4 regions of the Brevibacillus halotolerans genome follow, and region 2 is predicted to be linked to each of the others. Evidence: riboswitches for the same ligand, from Rfam matches in the RefSeq annotation. Region 2 holds a riboswitch; each other region holds the start of a gene.
What was found. Region 2 has a riboswitch for cobalamin ahead of cobJ (precorrin-3B C(17)-methyltransferase). Riboswitches for the same ligand answer to the same signal wherever they lie in the genome.

Region 1: it holds a riboswitch for cobalamin, as region 2 does, so the genes downstream of both, nikA (nickel ABC transporter substrate-binding protein) here and cobJ (precorrin-3B C(17)-methyltransferase) in region 2, are expected to answer to the same signal.
Region 3: it holds a riboswitch for cobalamin, as region 2 does, so the genes downstream of both, O0550_RS17300 (hypothetical protein) here and cobJ (precorrin-3B C(17)-methyltransferase) in region 2, are expected to answer to the same signal.
Region 4: it holds a riboswitch for cobalamin, as region 2 does, so the genes downstream of both, O0550_RS05510 (DUF4430 domain-containing protein) here and cobJ (precorrin-3B C(17)-methyltransferase) in region 2, are expected to answer to the same signal.

Annotation. Positions count from the first base shown of each region.
Region 1 is NZ_JAPTNK010000003.1:313,071-315,276, reverse strand. It holds gene O0550_RS06385 (nitroreductase family protein) at 1-323, shown strand, start outside; cobalamin riboswitch at 600-787, shown strand; gene nikA (nickel ABC transporter substrate-binding protein) at 946-2,206, shown strand, end outside.
Region 2 is NZ_JAPTNK010000001.1:521,523-523,728, reverse strand. It holds gene cobJ (precorrin-3B C(17)-methyltransferase) at 1-1,250, opposite strand, end outside; cobalamin riboswitch at 1,438-1,629, opposite strand; gene O0550_RS02265 (nitroreductase family protein) at 1,824-2,206, shown strand, end outside.
Region 3 is NZ_JAPTNK010000014.1:102,695-104,900, forward strand. It holds gene mmgD (citrate synthase) at 1-1,062, opposite strand, end outside; gene O0550_RS17300 (hypothetical protein) at 1,059-1,283, opposite strand; cobalamin riboswitch at 1,452-1,648, opposite strand; gene O0550_RS17305 (serine hydrolase domain-containing protein) at 1,948-2,206, shown strand, end outside.
Region 4 is NZ_JAPTNK010000003.1:124,120-126,325, forward strand. It holds gene O0550_RS05505 (ECF transporter S component) at 137-631, opposite strand; gene O0550_RS05510 (DUF4430 domain-containing protein) at 678-1,073, opposite strand; adenosylcobalamin (AdoCbl) riboswitch at 1,126-1,278, opposite strand; gene O0550_RS05515 (NAD(P)/FAD-dependent oxidoreductase) at 1,375-2,206, opposite strand, start outside.

The DNA.
Region 1 (2,206 bases), on a different contig from region 2:
TTTTGAGTAAACAAGAGCTAGATCGTACCGTTGAGACTGTGACGGGGATATATGAGGGTAAGGGTGAATCCTTTATGAAGGAAGAAGCCATTCGTAATGCAAGCCTTTCTGCGATGCTGTTCATGCTATCTGCGAAAGATAAAGGTTGGGATACGTGCCCAATGATTGGATTTGATCCAGGTGCTATTAAGGAAATTTTAGAAATTCCTGATGGATATGAAACAGTCATGATGATTACTATCGGAAAAGAAAAGCTCTCAAGCCAACGTCCACGCGGCTATCGTAAGCCGAACGGAGAGTTTGTAAGCTACAATGGTATGTGATTTCTATGAAAACATTGCTAAAGCTGTTAATGGGACATGCTGTGGCAATGTTTTTTTACTATAGAGGAATTGGCGCTTTTTATAGATGAACCTGATCCTAGATGCATCCTCTTAAGCCTTTCTGGACAAAAGTGTTCCATCTTATGAGTGGAATTATAGAAGGGCTTTAATTTCATATAGCGTAAACGTGGAATAACGAATATAATTTGTTCTAGGTAAACTTTTTGTCCTACTTTCAAAATAAGGATATAAAGTGAATATTTCCAAGGAAAAACTACATATGGTAGTGGAATAGGTGTATTTGTTTCATAACGGATACTTAAAAGGGAAGCCGGTGTAAATCCGGCACGGTCCCGCCGCTGTAAGGGGGAGTCTTATGCAAATATGTCACTGGATCATATCTGGGAAGACGCATGGAGATGATGAACCCAAGTCAGAAGACCTGCCTATTCTAGAAATGCTGTTAGACCTACGGGGAGATAGGGAGGTGTTTTGAATGCTAAAAGACCGATGTGATGTGTTCATAAACGATAGGCATTTCTGACCTTTTTAATCTGGTTGGTAATGTTTTTTTGTTTTTTAACATTTTTAGAATAATTAAATTATATAAAAGGTGATAAAAATGTATTTGAAACGGTCTGCATTTATTACTTCTTTTGTTGGACTAGTAGCGCTGCTAACAATCATTATCGCTGGCTGTGGTAACACAACAAAAGAAGGAGAAAATAGAGCAACTCAAGATAGTTCAAAAGTTCTTACGTTTTCCTGGTCTGGAGATATCGGAGACGTAAATCCTCATACCTATTTTCCGAATCAATGGTTCTCACAAGCTATGGTATATGAATCTCTCGTTTACTACGGTGAAGGCGGGGAGCTTAAACCGTGGCTGGCCCAAAGCTGGGATGTATCGAAGGATGGAAAAGAGTATGTGTTTCATCTAAGAAAAGATGTTACATTTTCGGATGGATCGCCGTTTAATGCTACAATCGTGAAGAAAAATTTCGATACGGTTTTAGCTAATGCTCCCCAACATGAATGGATGGAATTAATAAATCAAATTAAAAGTACTGAGGTAGTGGACGATTTTACGTTTAAATTAATTTTGAACAAGCCATATTACCCAACTCTTCAGGAGCTTACGTACATCAGACCTTTACGATTTGTAGGAGAAGCTGCCTTTCCTGATAGCCAAAACACATTTAAAGACGGGCTCAAGTCACAGATTGGGACAGGTCCATGGGTACTAAGCGAATATAAGAAAAATGAAAGGGCTGTCTTTACAAGAAACGAGAAGTATTGGGGCGAGAAACCGAAAGTCGATAAGGTGATTGTTAAAGTCATACCTGACGGTGAATCGAGAGTTCTCGCTTTTGAGAAGAAGGACATTGATTTGATTTTTGGGAACGGAGTCATAAGCCAGGATTCGTTCCGGTTTCTGAAGGATTCGGGAAAATATGAAACCAAACTATCAGAACCTACGGCTACAAGGGCGTTACTCTTTAATACGAACAGAGAAGCTCTCAAAGAGCGTAACTTACGTCTAGCTATTCAGCATGCCTTTGATAAGCAGGCTGTCATCGATCATATCTTTTACGGCACAGAAAGAAAAGCTGATACGTTATTTGCACCTACCATTCCATATACGAAGATTGATGTAAAACCGTATGAACACGATGAAGAAAAAGCGAAACAATTGTTGGATGAAGCGGGCTGGAAACAAGTAAATGGCAAACCATTTAGAGAGAAGGCTGGAAAACCGCTACAATTGGAGCTGATGTTTATTAGCTCAGACAACATCCAGAAGGCGATCGCAGAATATACCCAAGGTGAGTTTAGAAAATTAGGGATAGATATGAAGCTGACAAGTAAGGAAGAAGAGGATT
Region 2 (2,206 bases):
CCATCCTTGGTCAAATCGGCCAATAGACGCATTTGTTCAGAGGTAAAATTCTTACGAGCTACACCAGGCGAAACGCCTAGCTCTAAAATATCAACAACTCCGCTAAACGGGCGAGGTGGTGGAGTGATACCCTGATTTAACTCCAAGGCTGTCTTTTCATCAACGCACGCAAGCGCTTCCATCGCTAATTGAAAGGCCTTTACCGCTTGTTTAGGAGCTTGAAAGCTCTCTGTCTCTTCCTGAAAAGAATTCTGTTCTACTTCCCTTGAGAATTGCCTGGGATTTGAAAGGGCTTCCATCGCCGCTGATGGTGCGGAATCAGAAACCTGAGCTTCTTGTATTGTAGCCTGCGGTGAAGTCGCTACAGCCACTTCTTGCACAGAAGATGACTCAGATACCGGATTTCCACTCTGAGGCTGGCTGTGAAGCGCCCAAGGCTCTGCCTTCTCCTGCAAGCGTTCATGAGGTTTTAACGGTTGATCCATGCGATTTAACGTATATTTACGTTGATATCCGCGCGGAGTAATAATTTTTTGGTCGTAAACAAAGGTAGTCGAGTTCCCGATGATTACTGTTGTCAGCATTCCAATGTCATGCTGTAGCATGTCTGCAAGTGTTGTAATTACAACATGTTCTCGATCTCTATAGGCGCTCTTTACGATTCCTACTGGCGTTTCAGGAGAACGATATTTTAATAATATTTGTTGTGTTTCTACAATTTGTCGTGTACGGCGACCACTGCGCGGGTTATACAGCGCAATGACAAAATCAGCAGAAGCAGCTGCTTCTACACGCTTAGCAATCGTTTCCCACGGTGTAAGATGGTCACTCAAGCTGATTGTGCAAGCGTCATGCATAATGGGAGCACCCAATAAAGACGCGCAAGACTGAATGGATGAAATTCCAGGTACAACCTCTACCTTCACCCCAGTAGATTCTGTCCAGCCTTTTTCGACTAGGACTTCATAAACTAGTCCGGCCATGCCGTATACCCCAGCATCCCCACTAGAAATAACGCCAACAACTTGACCTAACTCAGCCAATCTTACCGCTTCTTGAGCACGGCTAACCTCTTCTGTCATCCCAGTACGCACGACACTTTTGTCTGAAATAAGCTCTCGAATTAAATCTACATAAGTGTTGTAGCCAATTATCACTTCGCATTCTAGGATAGCCTCTTTTGCCCGATGCGTAATGTGATCATGATGTCCTGGTCCAAAGCCAATTAGTAGAATTTTTCCTTTCTCCATCTACTCCAAGCCCCCTATCCTTATTTGCAATCAACCTTACATTTTTATACAATAAAAAAAACAGCGCTTCCCCGTCTGACTTACGTGAGAAGTGCTGTTATGATGAGCTTGTTATTTTTTGGAAAGGAATATTCCCTTCTGTAGCAAAACTGCTCTCATAACACCTCCCCATCTGCCGTAGGTCTGACGGTGTTGTTAGAATAAAGAGGGTAGCCTGACTCTTGGAATATTCTGCTCCTTTTCGTCTTCTGAAAATTTATAATATCCAGTGACAAAAACGGGCTCTCCAATTACAGTGGCGGGACCGTGTTGGATTTTCACCAACTTCCCCATGTGAATCGTTTCTCATGTAACAATTCCTTTATTCCCAAGCTTATGTGATTAGTTCTATCATAATCCAATTTGCATTTTATTGTCCATACTTTTCTGTCTAGCCCACACGGGACTGGACAAGAGGTGAAAGAAGATCGTATACTGACATACTATTAGAAATCTTCTATTTTTATGCATAGAGGAAAATATATTTGAATATACAGTATCATAATTAACATATTATAGAAAGGTTGTTAAAACATGTCCCTCTTACACACCTTACAACAACGTCAAGCTATACGCGCCTACGATGGTCGCCCTGTAGAAAAAGAAAAGATCGAGCAGCTTCTAGAAGCAGCTATATTAGCACCCAATGATCGCTTGCGAGAGCCTTGGCACTTCTATGTCATTCGAGGCGCTGCTAAGGAACGGTTTAACCAGCTAGCTCAGGATTTCTTGCTTGAACGCTTTCCTACCAAACCTCATTTAGTAGAAGAATCCATGAAGAATGTTCTGGCCACCCCTCTCATTATAGTCGCTACATCCCAAATCATAGAAGGCGACGAAGCTTCTTCGCTTGATAATGATTATGCTGTAAGCTGCGCTATTCATTCGATGTGGCTGATGGCTTCTGAGCTAGGTCT
Region 3 (2,206 bases), on a different contig from region 2:
ATTTTGTGCGTGCTGTTCAAGAACATGTGCGCAAATTCCTGCTGTTCTCGCAGCGAAAAAGATAGGTGTATACAATGGAATAGGAATCCCAAGCATCCAATACACAGGCGCTGCATAGTAGTCCAAATTCGGGTAAAGTCCCTTTTCCCTCTCCATAATCCTCTCACCGGATTCACACATGTGGTATAAAAGATCGTCCCCTTTTATATGACATAGCTGCTGTAAGGCTCCTTTCATCATTGTCGCTCTCGGGTCCATTTTTTTCATATAGACCCGGTGACCAAATCCCATTATCTTTTCTTTGTTGGACAGCTTGGTACGTAACATCTCCTCGAACTTGGAAATTGTCCCTGCCTCTAGCAATAAGTGCATAACAGCCTCATTTGCTCCCCCATGAAGACTACCCTTCAAGGAAGCAACCGCCCCCGTCAAAGCTCCGTACAAATCCGATTGCGTAGAAGCGATGACCCTTGCTGTAAACGTGGAATTCGGCATCTCATGCTCGCTGTACAAAAGCAAAGACAGATCAAATATTTTTTCCTCAATCGGCGATGGCTTTCTCCCGGTGACCATATAGAAAAAGTTAGCACTATACGGTACATTTTTGTCTGGATGGAATGGCTCCTTTTTGGTCAGAATCCGATAACTATTAGCCACTATGCTAGGAACTTGACCTAATAACCGATAAGCCCGCTCCTTATTAACAAGCATGGAGCGATCGTCAATTCGATGATCATACCCTCCCAGAACGGAAATTCCTGTTCGCAGGCCATCCATAGCGTGTGTCTGCTCAGGCAACAGCTTTAAAACCTCAAACACCGCACTAGGCAATTCATCTCGCTCTAGCATGCTTGTTTCCAAAGAGTTTTTCTCTGCCTGATCGGGAAGCCGTCCCTCCAGTAAAAGATGAATAATATCGACATAGCTAACGGATTTAGAAAGCTCAATCAGATCGTAACCCCGAATCACGATTTCCTCTTGTATGGTATCAAGGTAGGAAATGCTTGTTTCTGTAGCCACCACACCGTCTAGCCCAGGAGAAAATTTTTCAAGCTCGTTCATTCTTCTTCCTCCATTCCAAATAACTGTTCTTTGGTTAGCTTGTAGGCTTTTTCAAGGTTGCGATAGTAATCTGTTTTGACTTCCTCTGTAACGTCTTGTCGCTTGATTTCATTCCCTAATAGACCATAAATGACTTCTAGCGAATTAGGACTTTCTAAACTTAGATTGTTCATGATTGCTGTGTTGAAATAATTTCTGAAATATCCTACTGTCCCAAACAAAAAATCCCTCCTAGACTTCAAAGCAGCGCAACACGCAAAAAAACAACTTCCTAAAAGAAAGTTGTTGTTAATGGGCGAAAGCGAAAAACTCAAATAAACATGTAAAAATCTTAAAATACCACATGTTTCATCGCTCGCACGTAACACCTCCTATCCTCGTAGGAACTGATGTGTGTGCTAAAACAGGCAGGTCTCCTGGCTCATGATCATCGCGATTCGAACCTTCCCATTTTCATTTGAATGAAAACAGTGGCATTTTTTCGAATAGCTCTCATTTACAGTTGCGGGACAGCGTCGGATTCTAACCGAACTTCCCTTTTAAGCAAATAACGAAGGTTATCTGCACCTGTTTCTACACCTATTTGATTTTCAGCTTAAACATAACAAATAGTCTAAAAAATTACAATTATTAATTTTATATCTGTAGTGACTTTATTGCTTTGATATTATCATGTTGAACTTCTTGTACATGTATATACACTCTCTAAACAAAAAATAACCAATAGCCGCTTCATGTTCTGTTTAGCAATAAACGAATGAATGTAAAATCATAAGTCCTCATATTCTAAAAACAGGATAAAAACCCAATATATTGAACAAGAATATCCCGCTATCTTATAATCAAATGAAATACCATAATTAGGTAAATAAAGGAGGGTATTTCTTGAAGAGTAAACAACTATCGAAAAAGAAAATATGGTGGTATAGCATAAGTATCGTTGTTGCTGCTATATTACTTCTCCTCATATGGGCAGTAATTCGGAATTGGAACATTATTCACGTGCTGAATAAGGATAAGCTTAGCTATAATTTTCAGAGCATGGACAATATTTTTCCAAGTCGCGCTATAGAAGCATCGCAGCCTGTTTTCCATTTTGATACATTACAAAAAGAGTTGCCCCAAACTTATACATACAAAGATC
Region 4 (2,206 bases), on a different contig from region 2:
TACTATATTTACCATATAGTCAACTATGTATTGATTGTTATTTTTAAAAACACTATACACGTCTTTGTGTATAAAAACCTTTTGCATCAAAGGTTTGATATGATTCGGCAAGCACTGCATTGTGCCTGTTCAGTTGTCAAGACTTAGCAAAATGTTGATTTATCAATTTGTACAACAATGGAAGTAAAAGAGGTGTGAGTACGAAATAAAAAACGAAATTCCCAATTGCATGCATCGTATCATAGGGGACTCCTGCTAGATAATAAGCAAGAAAATAAGTTGAATCGTAAAGCGGTACCTGACAAAGAGAGTTAACAAACCCGTAAAGCATTCCTGTAAATCCGGCGTATATGGCCATCACAAACAAGGAAAGCTTTGGAAACACAGGACGTATAAATATACCGGTTACCACGACAATTATACAGTATGCAATGATCTGCGGGATAATCCAAATCCCGATCCCTAGGACCATATTTGACAAAATCATCACAATTATCGCAAGCAACAAACCATATCGAAGTCCCATCAGAATTGTCATAAGAATGACAAATGTTGTCACGGGCTGTACGTTAGGTATGGACGACAGTGCAATCCGACCAGCAACAGACAAGGCAGCTAAGATAGCTAGCAACGTTATGCCTCTTACACTGGATAGGGATGCTTTGTGTATTTGATGGTTAGGAGGCATGTAAATCCCACTTAATGACATCGCCATCTTTGACTTTAAGATCCTTGGCTCCTGTAACCGCTGGTGCTCCGTTCACTTCGTATAACCAATACTTTTTCTCTGCTGGATTTTGCTTCACATCCTCAATTGACGTGATAAATCCATTATCGTCTTCCACTTTAAAATTGGTTTTCATCAACTCATACAAGGTTTGATCCCCTTTGAATTGAATTGTTTTTTCAGCAATTTTGGTTTTGCCCTGATCGCTTGAAACTTCCACAACGATCTTGTTTTCAACCTTTTCTTCTGCTGATGTGTTTTGCGCTACTTCATTATTTGAACAACCCACTACACTTACCAGCGCAAGTGCAATAAGTAAGGCGATTTGACAAACTCTTCTTACCATTTCCGCTCCTTTCTCCATAAAAAAAGTCTAGTGAGGCGGGAACATCACTAGACTTGGACTAACCACTTTCGCCTCGAAATGGTTAGCCTTTCAGTAGTTTTTAGGTAAAAGACCTGACTTAAGACCGGAAAACAGTCTATCACAGTGGCGGGACCGCGTTGGATTTGCACCAAACTTCCATTACCTAAAACTATTATTATTTACATGAATGAGATGTGACCCATTTGAAAATATTATAGCACAAGAAATGGACTTGACAATCATGCTGTTGTGACAAAATATAGTTGTATTCTTCCATATTTTAAGACAGGTGACGTAAAATTCCCCGAGCAATATGAACGCCGCATGCTCCTGCTTGCGCAAGTCCTCGCGTTAAACCTGCTCCATCGCCGCCTGCATATAAACCACTAATTTCTGTTTCAAAGTGCGGATTCAAATATGGACGTGCTGAATAGAATTTCGCTTCTACTCCATAAAACAGCGTGTGTTCACTTGCAATACCCGGCGTAACATGATCGAGTGCCTCTACCATTTCAATTAAGCTTTTCATTGTATTATATGGTAATACTAGGCCGAGATCACCTGGTACGGCTTCTTTTAACGTTGGCTCAATAAATCCCTCTTTCAGTCGTTTTTCTGTCGAACGCCGCCCACGTTTTATATCGCCAAAGCGCTGTACAATCACGGAGCCGTTAGAAAGATCATTCGCTCGTCTTGATACCTCTTTCGCGTATTCGTTTGGCTTATCAAATGGTTCTGTAAAGACATGAGACACAAGCAGAGCAAAGTTCGTGTTAGGGGACCCCAGCTTCTCATCCTTGTATGCATGCCCGTTAGCCGCCATTACACCGCTGTGATTTTCTACAACAACATGACCGCTTGGATTGGAACAAAAGCTTCGCACAATTTGATCCGTAGAAGATTTGAACAAGAACTTCCCTTCATATAGATGCTTATTGATTTCTTCCATGACTACATTGGTCGTTTCTACACGAACCCCCACATCTACTTGATTGTTACTCAATCGTAGGCCCTGTTTTTTCAAAATCTCACCGAACCATTGCGAGCCGTCTCGGCCAGGAGCAATAACGATTTTGTTCGCTCGGTACTCCTGACCCTTTTTACAGGTAATT